DNA from 3 places in the Gracilibacillus sp. D59 genome. Region 3 is predicted to be linked to each of the others. Evidence: predicted binding sites of a transcription regulator. Region 3 holds the regulator's gene; each other region holds the start of a gene.

Region 1 (5,156 bases), on a different contig from region 3:
TTCTGGTTATGTCGTTCAATACGAATATGCAATGTTTCTAAACCTTGTAATAATTGAAAGGCATTAAACGGACTAAGTGCAGCACCAAAGTCTCTCAATAATTGAACACGAACTTTTGTAATAAATGCCAATGTTCCGAAATCCACCGCATAACGGATGCCATTGTAGCTTGGATCTGGCTCAGTAAAAGCTGGGTATTTTTCAGAATTCCAGTTAAAACGTCCACCATCGACAATGATTCCACCAATTGATGTACCGTGACCACCGATCCATTTTGTAGCAGAGTGAACAACAATATCTGCTCCTAACGTGATCGGTTTACAGCCGAACGGTGTAGCAAAAGTATTATCAATGATTAATGGTATGCCTGCATCATGTGCAATTGCAGATACTTCTTCTACATCTAATACTTGTAAGCCTGGGTTACCGATAATTTCACCATATACGGCTTTTGTTTTATCTGTAATGGCTTCTTTGAAATTTTCAGGGTCTGTTGGGTCAACGAATTTAACATTAATGCCATAGCGTGGGAGTGTTACATTAAATAAATTGTATGTTCCACCATATAAGTTAACACCTGCGACAATTTCGTCCCCTGCACTTGCTAGATTCAAGATCGATAGGGTAATAGCTGACATCCCTGAAGCTGTTGCGACAGCTGCAACCCCGTCTTCTAAAAGAGCCATTCTTTTTTCAAAAACATCTACCGTTGGATTACCTATTCTGGAATAAATATTTCCTGGTTCATCAAGTGAAAACAATCTTTCTGCGTGCTCTGTATCGTGGAACACATAAGAAGTAGATTGATAGATCGGTACTGCTCGTGAACCTGTTGTCGGATCTGGCGCTTGCCCTCCATGTAAATGAATTGTTTCCGGATCGTAAGTAGAACGTTTGTAATCAGTCATTATTTATTTCCTCCCCAAGTCAAGTTTCTGAATATTCAAAAAGCCTTCTTCAATAAGAAGAAGGCTTAACTGACATAACAGTAGTCTTCCTCTTATCTTTCAGGATAAGTATCCTGCAGGAATTAGCACCTTTTAAGCCGTTGCTTAATGGTTGCTGGGCATCATCGGGCCAGTCCCTCCGCCTCTCTGGATAAGAGTTCCATTATTTAATTGTCCACTAAAAAAGTCTCTCTATATTGAGATAGAGAGACTGGAATATTACTATTCGCTCTCTTATCTCTCTAAGCGTTAATGCTTAGTGGAATTGGCACCTGTATTAAATGACGTTTCATTTAATGGTTGCCGAGGTTTCATAGGGCCAATCCCTCCACCTCTCTCGATAAGAAGTATATAATTCCGAGTTGTTTACTCGTATTTTGCTATCGTTAAATAATACTTTAGCATGATGACCACATGATGTCAACATGTTTTCTGAAAATTAATGCAAATTAAGTGAGGCCTCCAAATAAGCACCAGTTCAACTTTTTGATTTTACCGGCTACTCTCGTAAAAATTATTTCTACGTAGGCTTCGTTACATTCTGATTAAAGATGAGGTCTGTGGAGGTTGGTAGCCATTATGAAATATATCGACCATTTGATCACCACTCCGGCTGTCCACTCCCCTTTCCGTGGGGTTTGCCCTTCAGCTAACTTTTTCGAGCAAAAGCCGCTCAAAAAAAGTGGATCTTCAGGGCAAACGAGTCCCACAGGAGTTGAAGTGGGCGCCTTCGCTTAATGCATGCGCTACAACATTTGTCAGACCTAGCAACTTGGGTTATTATCCCTGTAAACGTGCAAAAATATGGCATTTGCATCACTCAAATGGTTCTAAAACCAATATACTTTTTCTGATATTCGTTGTAAAAAAAGGTATAGCGGAGGCCGACCGTTTCGACTCCTAAGGGAATAGCATGATCTGAAGATCCACTTTTGCAGGAGCGAACTCCTCCTGCAAAAGTTAGCTGAAGAGCATGCCCCTTGGAAAGCGAAACGGTCAGCCGCAGCGGGTGGCTTGCACACTTAAACTTTCATCATAAACAACATGACTAGTCAACTATATCTTTATTTATTACACTTTTTAAACATAAATAAGATACAAAAACCCTGTGATACCAACAGTTATACACTTTCCACTTATAAAAAAAGCGGCGGTTAGTTCCGCCACTTTTTGTTCTTTAATTTAAGTCAGTTGGTTTCTTTTCCATTACTTTATCGATTAGACCATACTCTTTTGCTTTTTCAGCTGGCATGAAATTATCACGGTCTGTGTCTTTTTCGATTACTTCTATTGGTTGACCAGTGCGGTCTGCAAGAATTTGATTTAACTTTTTACGCATTTCGATGATACGGTTCGCGTGGATTTGAATATCAGACGCTTGCCCTTGTGTACCACCTAATGGTTGGTGAATCATCACTTCACTGTTTGGTAGCGCATAACGTTTACCAGGCTCACCAGCCGCTAATAAGAATGCACCCATAGATGCTGCCATACCAATACAGATCGTTGATACATTTGGTTTAATAAATTGCATTGTATCATAAATCGCCATACCTGCTGTAATAGAACCACCCGGTGAGTTGATGTATAGTGAAATATCCTTATCTGGATCTTCTGCTGCTAAAAATAACATTTGTGCAACGATGCTGTTTGCCACATTATCATCAATTCCGCTGCCTAACATAATAATTCGGTCTTTTAAAAGGCGTGAATAAATATCATATGCACGTTCGCCTCGGTTGGTTTGTTCAATAACTGTAGGGATTAAGTTCATGAAAAATTCCTCCTTTTAACACTTGCTTTTTTCAATCATGAATTTTAACTATTTTTATCTTAACCGAATGGTCAAAAAAGGTCAAACGATTTGATTTTCTAATTTCATCCTACCCTTAACCATAACGATTTAAACCTTTAAGTTCAAATATTCAAAGTTTGATTTATGTATTGAAATTATACGTGCGATTCGCTATAATTATTCTTGTCGCATTTTATCATGGTACTAATCGCACGTAAAATCCCACATCTCATAGTTCAAGTAATCAAATAAGCTTAGTGGGGGATAAAGGGCGTTAAAAACCTGATAAATTTCGTTAACCACCAGTGGACGCAAAAACTCCACTGACAGAAGTCACACTTTATGCGCCCGTAGCTCAGGGGATAGAGCAATGGTTTCCGGTACCATGTGTCGGGGGTTCGAATCCCTCCGGGCGCGCTTATAATAACAGGTAAGCTCCAAATGCACTTCTCACGTTCTGAATCAGACTGGGAAGTGTTTTTTATCATTTCTAATCCTTTTCTACTCGCTCCAAAAATATTGCGATATTTGCTTTTTTACAATAAAAAACACTGCAAGAGGCAGTGTTAATTGTTAATCATCTTTTCACTTTCTCGATAGCTAGCTGTTATATTACTTTTTACCTTCGACAAAATTAACCAGTTCGTCTAATGCTTCTTGATCATCATTACCATCTGTAATGATTTTAATTGTATGTCCTTTTGATAAAGCCAGACTCATTAAACCCATAATACTTTTAGCGTTAATCCGTTTGTTGTCTTTTTCAATGAAAATTTCGGAAGTAAAACTATTTGCTTTTTGTACAAATTGAGCCGCCGGTCTTGCTTGTAATCCCGGATCTACTGCAATAACCACTTCTTTCTCTAACATGCTAAACCCCTCCCGTTTAGTAAGCGCTATCATTTAATTGTACTATTGGATAGCTTATCTTATTCTTATAAATAATGGAGGAGGAAAAATCCTCCTCTTATTTATTTCATCGTCAATTCTTCATTTCGTAATTGATCTGCAAATTTATCAATTTTTTTGAGGCGGTGATTGATACCAGATTTACTAATCTTTCCTCCAGAAACCATTTCACCTAGTTCCTTCAAGGAAATATCTTGGTGTTCCATTCTCAGCCTTGCGATTTCCTGCAACTTATCAGGTAAGGCATCTAGCCCCACTGTCTTGTCGATAAAACGGATATTTTCTACTTGTCTAAATGCGGCACCGATCGTTTTATTTAAATTGGCTGTTTCACAATTCACTAATCGATTCACAGAATTTCTCATATCACGTACGATTCTTACATCTTCGAATTTAAATAATGCTTGATGTGCTCCGATGTAATTTAAGAATTCGGTAATTTTTTCAGCTTCTTTAATGTAAGTGATAAATCCTTTTTTACGTTCCAAAATCCGAGCATGTAGATTATATTCATTTAATAAATCACACAATGATTGATTGTGCTCTTCATGAAAATTATATATTTCTAAATGATAGGAAGAAGTTTCTGGATTATTAACCGATCCTCCAGCTAAAAAAGAACCGCGCAAATAAGCTCTTCGGCAACATTGCTTTTTAGTATATTTTTTAGAAATCGTACGAATAAATTGTAGTGGTTCTGCTAATATTTCCATGTCTTGAAGCATTTCCTCTACGCCTTCATTCATCCGAACGATATAGACGTTATTTTTTTTCAATTTCATTTTTTTTCTTACTAATAATTCTACTGGTATTTGGTAAATTGATTTAATTAACGTATAAATACGACGCGCAATTGCTGCATTTTCAGTTTGTACATCTAAAGAATAATGATTTTTGGAAAAAGAAATAGCACCATTCATGCGGATCAATGCTGCTAACTCTGCCTGTTGACAACAATCATCACTTTCGATCTTCGTTAACTCTTTTTTTATATCTGCTGCAAACGACAACTTTCTCCCTCCCCTCTTTCCAGTCGCTAATGCCTACATTAACGAATATAACACTTTTGCTACTTTGTCCGTATCATGACGAAGTGAATTATTTAATTCTTTCACAATGTCTTCTTCAATAATTTCCAAGCCCATTTGGTGTAATTTATCAAGATCATATTTTACCGGTTCAGCATTTTCCTCGGCATAAACCATTTGCACGTCACGAGCGATCGTTTTATTGTGAACAATAACGGATCGAAGACATCCAGTACCGATGTGGTCCATGATTGCCTGTACGTGATCTGAGGCTGTATAATGACTAGTTTCACCAGCTTGTGTCATAACATTACAGACATAGACAACTTTTGCCTTTGTATTGCGCAATGCCTCCCCAATTTGCGGTACGATCAGGTTTGGTAATGTACTTGTATATAAACTACCAGGTGCAATCACAACCAAATCTGCTTCATCAATGGCCGAAACTGCTTCAGGTAAAGGAAGTACCGGATTCGG
Region 2 (5,156 bases), on a different contig from region 3:
TTTCCGATTATGTAAACAAAAAAAGCACTAGCTAAATACTAGCTAGTACTCTTCTTCACAACGATATCTTCGTTTTCAAACACGATCTCTATCTTACTTACATCCTCTTCTTCCAAGACAAGGTCTGTGATGCCGTCTTCTACTTTATCCTGAATGACACGGCGTAGTGGACGTGCACCGAAGCGAGGGTCATAGCCTTTATCAGCAAGGAATTGCTTCGCTTCATCGCTTACCGTTATTTCAAGGTCAGATTCTTCTAATTGTTCGCTTAGTTCCGCGATCATCAGATCTACAATTTTCAACAGATCCTCTTGTTCTAGTTCATTGAATGGAATGATCGCATCAAAACGGTTTAAGAATTCCGGCTTGAAATAGTTACTTAAATTTTCTAGTGTTGAAACAGCTTCATTATTGTCACTGTTAAAGCCTACTGTAATATTCTTCGTACCTGTACCTGCATTACTTGTCATGATAATTACAGAATCTTTGAAGCTTACGGTTCTGCCATGACTATCGGTTAACTGACCGTCTTCCATGATTTGCAGGAACATGTTTTGTACATCTGGGTGTGCTTTTTCGATTTCGTCTAACAGAATCAAGCTGTACGGATTGTGACGAACTTTCTCTGTTAATTGTCCTGCTTCTTCATGTCCTACATAGCCTGGTGGTGAACCGATGATTTTAGATACAGCATGTTTCTCCATATATTCACTCATATCAAGGCGAATCATTGCATCTTTTGTACCAAACAGCTCTCTTGCTAATGCTTTGGTTAGCTCGGTTTTACCGACACCAGTTGGTCCAACAAAAAGGAATGAACCAATTGGACGATGTTTCGATTTCAAGCCGGCACGACTTCGGCGAACCGCTTTAGCTACTTTATCAACGGCTACTTGTTGGCCAATCACATTTTGACTTAGATTGTTCGCTAAGTTTTTCATTTTTGATTGCTCATCTGCTTGGATTTTACGAACCGGGATTCCCGTTTTCTCTTCAATGATTAATTGAATATCTTCCACAGTTACTTCTGCTTTTGGCGCTTCCTTTGTTTCCGCTAATTTCTTCTCTAATTTGATCTCTTGATGTCTTAGGTTTGCTGCACGTTCATAATCTTCTTTTTCAGCTGCTTCCATTTTTTCTTTACCGATTTCATCTAAGCGTTTTTGCAATGCTTCGTGATCTGACTCACTTACATCAAGGTTAAGACGTGCACCTGCTTCATCAATTAAATCAATTGCTTTGTCAGGCAGGAAGCGGTCTTGAATATAACGTTTAGATAATGTTACAGCAGCTTGTAATACCTGATCAGAGTAGCTTACTTGATGATATTTCTCATAACGCTCTTTTAAGCCTTGCAAAATTTGCTCAGCCTCTTCTAGAGATGGTTCCTTCACCATAATTGGCTGGAAACGACGCTCTAATGCAGCGTCTTTTTCAATTTGACGGTACTCTTTCAATGTTGTCGCACCTATTAATTGTAATTCCCCTCGTGCTAACGCTGGTTTTAAGATGTTTCCGGCATCCATTTGAGAGCCTTCTGTCGTTCCGGCACCTACAAGTAAGTGAATTTCATCAACGAAAAGGATCACATTTTGACGTTCTTGCAACTCAGATACAAGTTGCTTCATTCGCTCTTCAAATTGACCACGAATTCCAGTATTAGCAACCAATGACGCAACATCTAAAATGTAAATTTCTTTATCCAACAATTTAGATGGAACGTTTCCTTCTGTTACTTTTAGTGCTAACCCTTCTGCAATAGCTGTTTTACCAACACCAGGTTCCCCGATTAAGACAGGGTTATTTTTGTTACGACGGTTTAAGGTTTCCATTACGCGTTTAACCTCTTTGTCACGTCCAATCACAGGATCAATTAATCCTGCCCTAGCCGCATCTGTAAGGTTTTTACCTAATTGATCCAGTAGGCCATTTCCTTTTCCGCCTTGTTTTGTATTTGTTTTGGTATTTGCTTGGTTTGAACCATTTGCTCCTCCAGCAAAAAAGCCTTCGAAGTCTTGTCCTCCAAACATACCAGATGGATGTTTCATTTGATTTTTTATATCTTGGAAGCATGAGTCACATACATGTAAAGATTCGGTTTGATCATTAAATCGAAGGTTTACATTAATCGTTGCTTGATGAATACCACATTGTTGGCATTTCATTTGTCATTCCTCCTTCAATTTTTTATAAAGTGAGACTATGATCAGTGTGGGCTTTTGACCCCACTGATCATTAGCGAAACTGATCAGGCTGTTAGCGTCTGTTAACCCACATTTATCTTCCTAGTTTTACTTGAATCTTGAAGTGGGGAGCTTACAGACGTTTAGCACCGTGATCAAGGTCAATTTTGACTTTGACTATATTTGACCTTTCTTGATTATATTATAATCTGACCTTCTTTGACTTTCAAGATCTTTGCTCAAAAAAATTTTCACAATGAAAAAACTGCCCCAAAAGTTAGCTCATTACATAACTAACCTTGAGACAGTCTCTCTTTTGTTTTTTATCTTTCTCGAATCCATACAGTCATTTCATTTTCTCCACGATTGCTCCATGCATAATATGGAATCGCCTTAAAATCTCTTTCAACTTCTGGATAAGTTTTTGTAGTATATAAAATATCTTCTATCTTCTTTCTATCTGTTTGGCTGGCTTTTCCTTCAATAATGGTCACACCATTTAACAAATTTTCTTCATATTTTACCTTAAATGTTTGATTTGTATGAATGCTAAGATCCTGCAGGTTAGCTCCATTATCCTGTTCTTCTAAGCAATATATGATTGGTCCACGTTGTAACGCTACTTTTCCTGCATTTTCACGAACTTCGGGATGGGATCGTATAATTTCAACTGGCATATCAAACAACAATTCAATCGTATCCCCATCACTCCATTGCTCTGTTATTTTCGCATATCCATTTTCGATCGGTACATCTTTTTTCATACCATTCACAAAAATATCAGCATGGCGGCACCATCCGGGGATTCTCGTGGCTACCGTAAATATTGTCGGGATTTCTAAAGCAAGTGAAATTTTTACGTTTCCATCCCACGGATAATTGGATTCTTGTGATAGAGCAACTTGCTGATCATTAGCAATAAAAGATGTTTCTCCTCCAATAAATAAGTGAACATAAACCTCTGATTCGTTGACAGAATAAATATATTGACCTAACGATGCTAATAGCCTTGCAATATTTGGTGGACAGCATGCACAACCAAACCATTGTTGTCTTGTTGGTTTCACTGTTCTCATATCATGACGGAAATTAGCTGTATGCGGCCAAACTTCTAATGGATTCACATAAAAATAGCCTTTTCCATCTAGTGAAATACCGCTCAACGCTCCATTATAGAGTGCTTTCTCCAGTACGTCTGTGTACTCGTTATTTGCTTCTATTTGTACCATACGGTGTGCCCACATAACAAGTGCAATAGCTGCACAAGTTTCCGTATAAGCACGGTCATTGGGCAAATCATAATCTACCGTAAAACGTTCCTCATGAGCTGAAGAACCAATTCCACCAGTTACATACATTCTCTTATTAACGGTATTTTCCCAAAGTGTTCGACAAACTGTTAAAAGTTCTTCATCTTCCAATTCGTTCGCTAAATCTACCATTCCACTGTATAAATATGTGGCACGAACGGCATGCCCTTCAGCTGTTTGTTGTTCTCTTACAGGTAAGTGTGCTTGGTAATAGTCATAGTCGCGATTATCTGAACGCCTTGCTCCACCTCGTTCCTCTAATTCCACATCATAGTAATGAACCGGATTTCGTCTCCCTCTTTCTTCAATAAAGAATTGACATAAATCAATGTACTTTGCCTCATTTGTTGCTTTATAAAGCTTCATTAATGCTAATTCTATTTCCGGATGTCCCGGATAACCTCGCTTTTGTCCTTCCTTGTCTCCAAGGACAGTTCGGATATGATCTACTAATTTACTTACAACACCTAAGATTTGTGTCTTACTTGTAGCTTCGTAATAGGCCACTGCTGCTTCAATCAAGTGCCCTGCACAATATAGTTCATGGTCGTTCTTTAAATTAGTCCATTTTTGATCTGGATAATTTACAGAGAAATACGTATTTAAATAACCATCCTTTTCTTGGGCATCCTCTATTAGTGCCACTACATCATCGAATACCTTCTCCCATTCTTCATCTTTTTCTGTTGCCAATGAAAAAGCAACAGTCTCCATCCATTTATATAAATCACTATCTTGAAAAACCATGCCATAATGCTGCCCTTCTTTTCTTCCTGCAGCTATTTCAAAGTTCGTGATGGTACGACTAGGTTCTGCGCCTTCTATCCGATCATTAAGTGCGTCCCATTGATAAGGTATAATAGATTCTTTAACAAGATTTTTCCATGGGTTCCAAAACAGATCATTAATGATTACATTTTTTAGTTTAATAGGTTCCATTTTCGCTAACTTCTTCTTATTTTTCATCATTATCCACTCCTAACTATTCTTTTAATCCAGACAAAGTAATTCCTTTGATAAAGAAATCCTGGGCAAGCAAAAAGATAATAATTAGTGGCAAAATACTGACAACTGTTCCAGCCATAAGTACCGGCCAATTAGTTGAATACATACCTTGCATAGATGCTAACCCTAACGGTAATGTCATTTTATCAATGGTGTTGATAAAAACGAGTGGTCCCATAAAATCATTCCATACAAACATGAAAACAAATACCCCTAAAGTTGCCAATGCTGGCTTACATAAAGGTAAGAATATCCTCCAATAAACGCCAAATGGTGTACAACCATCAATTTTCGCGGCATCTTCCAGCGATTTCGGTATCGTCAGGAAAAACTGACGTAACAAAAAGGTACTAAAAGCATTTGCCATTTGAGGTAAATACAGTGATGCATGTGTATCAACCAATCCGTAATAACTCATGGTTATGAAGTTAGGAATCATCGTTACTTGTGGAGGAACCATTAGTGTTGCTAGATATAATAAAAATAACAAATCTCTACCCTTGAATTGTAACCTGGCAAAAGCAAAGCCTGCCATCGATCCTGTTATTAATTGTGCTATAACGACAATTGTTGTCACTTTCAAACTATTAATAAAAAACTGACCAAACGGAAAGCGATCTGAAATAGCTGCATAGTTTGCAAATTGTAATGTGTCGCC
Region 3 (5,156 bases):
TATGAGGATTTGCAAAAAGTATACTCAACATATATATCTAGATTTAATGGGGCATTGATACGAGATGAGAGGTGGTGGCATCAAAGAATTATTAAAAAGCATACTAGGGTAGTCATCTGTTATAATGAACGAAATGAAGCGGAAGGGTATCTTTTATACCATGTCAAAGATCAAATATTACATGTAGAGGAAATGGCCTATGTCAACTTAAATGGGTTAAGACTTGTTTTGCGATTGATAAGCAACCATGATTCTATGGCTACAAAGGTTGAAATGACTGTACCTGACAATGATTATTTACCAATGCTGATTGATGAGCCTCGTTATGAGCAAACAGTTGTCCCTTATTTTATGAGCAGAGTTGTTGATGTTTTCTCTTTTTTACAAGATTATCCTTACAATCAAACTACAGAAATCATGCCTGTTAAGTTAGTCGTGCAAGATGACTTCTTACCAGAAAACAATCGCACTTATTATCTAACAAAAGTAAATGGGAAAGTTGACGTCAGTACTGAGGAGCCGAATGGGTTGGAATTTGGCTGGATCACTTGCTCTGTACAGTATTTAACATCCATGTTCTTAAGCTATAATAGACCAACTGAACTCACTGAATTACAATTAATTGAAGGTGACAAGAATGGTTTACAATCCTTAGAAAATCTTATTTCGCACAAACAAACCTACTTACCAGATTTCTTTTGAATCATCCTTTTACAGAAGGATGATTTTTTCAAAAAGTGAGATGAAATTTAAAAGTTTAATTTAAGGGAATTTAAAAAAAAGAAATAATTTTGCCTTTAAAAGGGTATAAATGAAATATCTGCTAATTAAAGAAATGTTAAGGGGGGCTTTTTTTGTTTCAGGAAATATTTGATGCTGAATTTATCCAGTCTATTACAAGGCTAGCTATTGCACTTATATTGTCAGGACTTATCGGTTTTGAAAGAGAATTGAACAAACATTCAGCAGGCTTTCGCACTCATATTTTAGTGGGAGTAAGCTCTTGTTTAATGATGCTCTTATCCATTAATGGCTTTGATTCCTTTATAGAAAATTATGAGAATATTCGATTCGATCCAGCTAGAATTCCTTCTTATGTCATAAGTGGAATTGGTTTTTTAGGTGCGGGTACAATCATTGTCCATGGCGGTACTATTAGGGGACTGACAACTGCTGCATCTATTTGGGCTGTTGCGGGCTTAGGCTTAATTGTTGGTATTGGGATGTATAAAGAGGCTTTTGTGACAACACTGATCATTTTAATTAGTTTGGTTGTCTTGAATAAATTTGAACAAAGGCTCCATCGTAAAAATCATCATATAGTTTTTGAAGTAAAGCTATCGAAGGAAAGAAATGCTTCAAAATTTATCGAGCACGTACAATCTTTTCCGATTGAAATTCGGGAGTTTGATATTTCTAACGAAAGCCCGGAAATAACAAAAATTAAAATGTACATTGATGCTATTCATCAGAAAAAACGGGAGAACTTATATGAATGGTTATTAGAACAGGAAGATATTAAAAAAATCAAAATCCGTTTTCGGTCATAAGTGGTTTGAGAAACAGCAAGAAAGGTTATAATAATGAAGACCAAATAGTTTTCAACCAAGCCAACATACAGTATAATAAATATATAGTCAAATATAGTCAAAGTCAGATTGGAGGAGGGAAGATGCGTAATATTTCAGATATTATTGAAGAATATTTGAAAGAAATCATGCAAAGCAACCAGCATAAAATCATTGAGATCAAGCGTAGTGAAATTGCTGATCGCTTTGAATGTGTACCTTCTCAAATTAATTATGTCATCAATACACGATTTACTTTGGAGAAAGGGTACTTAGTAGAAAGTAAACGTGGTGGTGGGGGCTATATCCGTATTAGTCGTATTACCAATGAAGATAAAGCAAAATTAATAGACGAAATTATTGAAATGATCCAACCAAAAATCTCACAGCAAAAGGCGATCAATATATTAGAGCGCCTCTTGGAAGAGGAATTAATCACCAAAAGGGAAGCTAAATTAATGGTTGGTGCGATTGATCGTAATACGCTCTCTTTTCAGCTGCCAATTCGGGATGAGATTCGTGCCAGAATTTTGTCAGCAATGCTTAATACCTTAAAATACCAATTTTAGGAGGTGTACGGTATGGAATGCCAAGAGTGTAAACAAAATCCGGCAACCGTCCATTTTGCTCAAGTGATAAATGGTGAGAAGACAGAAATTCACGTCTGTCAGCAATGTGCAAAGGAAAAAGGTTATGTGTCTCAAGAAGAAGATGCCTATTCATTACACCACCTTTTATCAGGACTGTTCAACCCAAACTCTAATGCTATGCACCACCAGTCACCTAAAACAAACGAGAAAGAGTTACAATGTGATAAATGTGGTATGACGTATCAACAGTTTGCTAGGGTTGGAAAATTTGGTTGTGCATCTTGCTATCATACTTTCTCGGAACATTTAAACCCGCTTTTCCGCAAAGTGCATAGTGGTAATACTGTTCACGAGGGAAAAGTCCCTAAAAGAGTAGGTTCTGATATTTACCAACGTAAAAAATTGCGTGATTTAAAGGTTAAATTACAACAGGCCATTGCAGATGAAGCCTTTGAAGATGCAGCTGAAATTCGCGATGAAATAAGGTCATTAGAGCAGAATCTAAACCGCTACGAGGAGCGTGATGATTCGTGAGTTTAGAGCAATTTATGAATGAAGCGATTAGTCCTTGGTTAAAAGAGGATGGTCCTGACAGTGATATTGTGATGAGCAGTCGTGTCCGATTAGCTCGAAACTTTGAACAGTCACCTTTTCCATTGGTTGCTAATGAAGAGCAGATGGAAAGCGTCCTTTATTTTATGGAAAAGGAATTTAACCATAAATCTTACTTACAATATAAAGATTTAGAATTTGTTAAAATGGGTGAGTTAAAAGATGTGGAAAAGCAGGTATTAGTGGAGAAACATTTAATAAGTCCACATTTAGCTGATAAATCAAAGCATGGCGCTGCCCTTATTTCTAAAAACGAACAGGTATCGATTATGGTCAATGAGGAAGACCATATTCGTGCTCAATTATATTTCCCGGGATTTCAATTAGAAAAAGCCTTGGAACAGGCGTTTCAATTAGATGACTGGCTAGAAGAAAAAATAGATTATGCCTTTGATGAAAATAGAGGATATCTTACAAGCTGTCCTACCAATGTTGGTACTGGCTTAAGAGCATCTGTGATGATGCATTTACCTGCACTTGCGATCACACGTAAAATCAATCGAATGATCCCTGCAATCAACCAATTAGGTTTAGTTGTCCGTGGTATTTATGGTGAAGGCAGTGAAGCATTAGGTAATATTTTTCAAATTTCCAATCAGGTAACGTTAGGGCGTTCTGAAGAGGATATTATTGACGACTTAAAAAGCGTTGTCGATAAATTAATTGAGCATGAAAGACATGCTCGAAACTTATTAATGGAACAATCAGAGCTAGAATTAGAGGATCGTGTATTTCGTTCCTATGGTGTTCTGCAGCATAGTCGTATTATCGAATCCAAAGAAACAGCAAAATGTTTATCTGATGTTCGTCTGGGTATTGATCTCGGATTCATCCATCACATATCTAAATCTATTCTGAACGAATTGGTTGTTTTAACACAACCAGCGTTCTTACAACAATATGCAAAAAAAATGCTGACACCGAATGAACGCGATATTTTTCGTGCATCCTTAATTCGGGAACGCTTTACATTGGAGCAGAAGGAGGAATATTAAAATGATGTTTGGACGCTTTACAGAAAGAGCGCAAAAAGTTTTAGCACTATCACAAGAAGAAGCTGTACGATTAGGTCATAATAATATTGGCACTGAACATATTTTATTAGGACTTGTGAGTGAGGGAGAAGGAATTGCCGCAAAAGCTCTCTATGCAATCGGTCTTGGCGCAGATAAAATCAGAGATGAAGTGGAATCTCTAATAGGTAAAGGAAACGAAGTATCCCAAACGATTCACTATACACCTCGAGCGAAGAAAGTCATTGAGTTATCTATGGATGAAGCACGTAAATTAGGCCATTCTTATGTAGGAACAGAACATATTTTATTAGGTCTTATTCGAGAAGGTGAAGGGGTAGCAGCTCGTGTATTAAATAACCTTGGTGTTAGCCTTAATAAGGCACGTCAACAAGTGTTACAACTGTTAGGGAGCTCAGAATCAGGTGGCTCTCAAAATGGACGTAACAGCCAAAATAATAGTGCGAGTACCCCAACATTGGATTCACTTGCACGCGATTTAACCTCTATTGCAAAAGAAGGGAATATCGACCCTGTTATCGGTCGGGAGAAAGAAATCGAACGTGTCATTCAAGTATTAAGTCGTCGTACAAAAAATAACCCTGTTTTGATTGGAGAGCCTGGTGTCGGTAAAACAGCAGTAGCGGAAGGATTGGCCCAACAAATCGTTCAAAATGAGGTACCTGAAATACTTCGTGACAAGCGGGTAATGACTCTTGATATGGGTACGGTAGTAGCTGGTACAAAATATCGTGGTGAATTTGAAGATCGCTTGAAAAAAGTAATGGAAGAAATTCGTCAGGCAAATAATGTAATTCTTTTTATTGATGAATTACACACATTAATTGGTGCCGGCGGTGCTGAAGGCGCTATTGATGCATCAAATATTTTAAAACCATCGTTAGCCCGTGGAGAATTGCAATGTATCGGTGCAACTACATTAGATGAGTACCGTAAATATATTGAAAAAGATGCTGCATTAGAACGTCGTTTCCAGCCAATTCAAGTGGATGAACCATCTGTAGAAGAGTCGATACTGATCTTACAAGGGTTGAGAGATCGTTATGAAGCACATCACCGCGTGACGATTACGGATGAAGCAATTGAAGCAGCAGCAAAGCTTTCGGACCGTTATATTACAGATCGTTTCTTGCCAGATAAAGCGATTGATTTAATTGATGAGGCAGGTTCCAAGGTACGCCTGCGTTCTTACACAACACCACCTAATTTAAAAGAGTTAGAACAGAATTTAGAAGAAGTACGTAAAGAAAAAGACGCCGCAGTTCAAAGTCAAGAGTTCGAAAAAGCAGCAGCTTTACGTGATGATGAGCAACAATTAAGAAAAGAACTAGAAGAAACGGAAGCGAAATGGA

The links. The regulator CtsR, encoded in region 3, represses protease genes until heat stress. The targets are predictions, from matches to a motif close to ATGGTCAATAAAGGTCAAACA.
Region 1: clpP (ATP-dependent Clp endopeptidase proteolytic subunit ClpP) is a predicted target of CtsR. The motif match lies at 2,789-2,809, and genes of this name have one in related genera.
Region 2: ACTWP4_RS19550 (ATP-dependent Clp protease ATP-binding subunit) is a predicted target of CtsR. The motif match lies at 2,364-2,384, and genes of this name have one in related genera.

Annotation. Positions count from the first base shown of each region.
Region 1 covers NZ_JBQQCK010000006.1:180,110-185,265, forward strand. The annotation lists gene ACTWP4_RS12390 (PLP-dependent aspartate aminotransferase family protein) at 1-908, opposite strand, end outside; SAM riboswitch class I at 998-1,105, opposite strand; SAM riboswitch class I at 1,179-1,294, opposite strand; gene clpP (ATP-dependent Clp endopeptidase proteolytic subunit ClpP) at 2,125-2,721, opposite strand; tRNA gene ACTWP4_RS12400 (tRNA-Arg) at 3,087-3,159, shown strand; gene ACTWP4_RS12405 (HPr family phosphocarrier protein) at 3,355-3,612, opposite strand; gene whiA (DNA-binding protein WhiA) at 3,714-4,661, opposite strand; gene ACTWP4_RS12415 (gluconeogenesis factor YvcK family protein) at 4,695-5,156, opposite strand, start outside.
Region 2 covers NZ_JBQQCK010000015.1:5,462-10,617, forward strand. The annotation lists gene ACTWP4_RS19550 (ATP-dependent Clp protease ATP-binding subunit) at 39-2,165, opposite strand; gene ACTWP4_RS19555 (glycoside hydrolase family 127 protein) at 2,507-4,459, opposite strand; gene ACTWP4_RS19560 (carbohydrate ABC transporter permease) at 4,476-5,156, opposite strand, start outside.
Region 3 covers NZ_JBQQCK010000016.1:75,068-80,223, reverse strand. The annotation lists gene ACTWP4_RS20450 (GNAT family N-acetyltransferase) at 1-702, shown strand, start outside; gene ACTWP4_RS20445 (MgtC/SapB family protein) at 855-1,550, shown strand; gene ACTWP4_RS20440 (CtsR family transcriptional regulator) at 1,673-2,137, shown strand; gene ACTWP4_RS20435 (UvrB/UvrC motif-containing protein) at 2,150-2,692, shown strand; gene ACTWP4_RS20430 (protein arginine kinase) at 2,689-3,765, shown strand; gene clpC (ATP-dependent protease ATP-binding subunit ClpC) at 3,767-5,156, shown strand, end outside.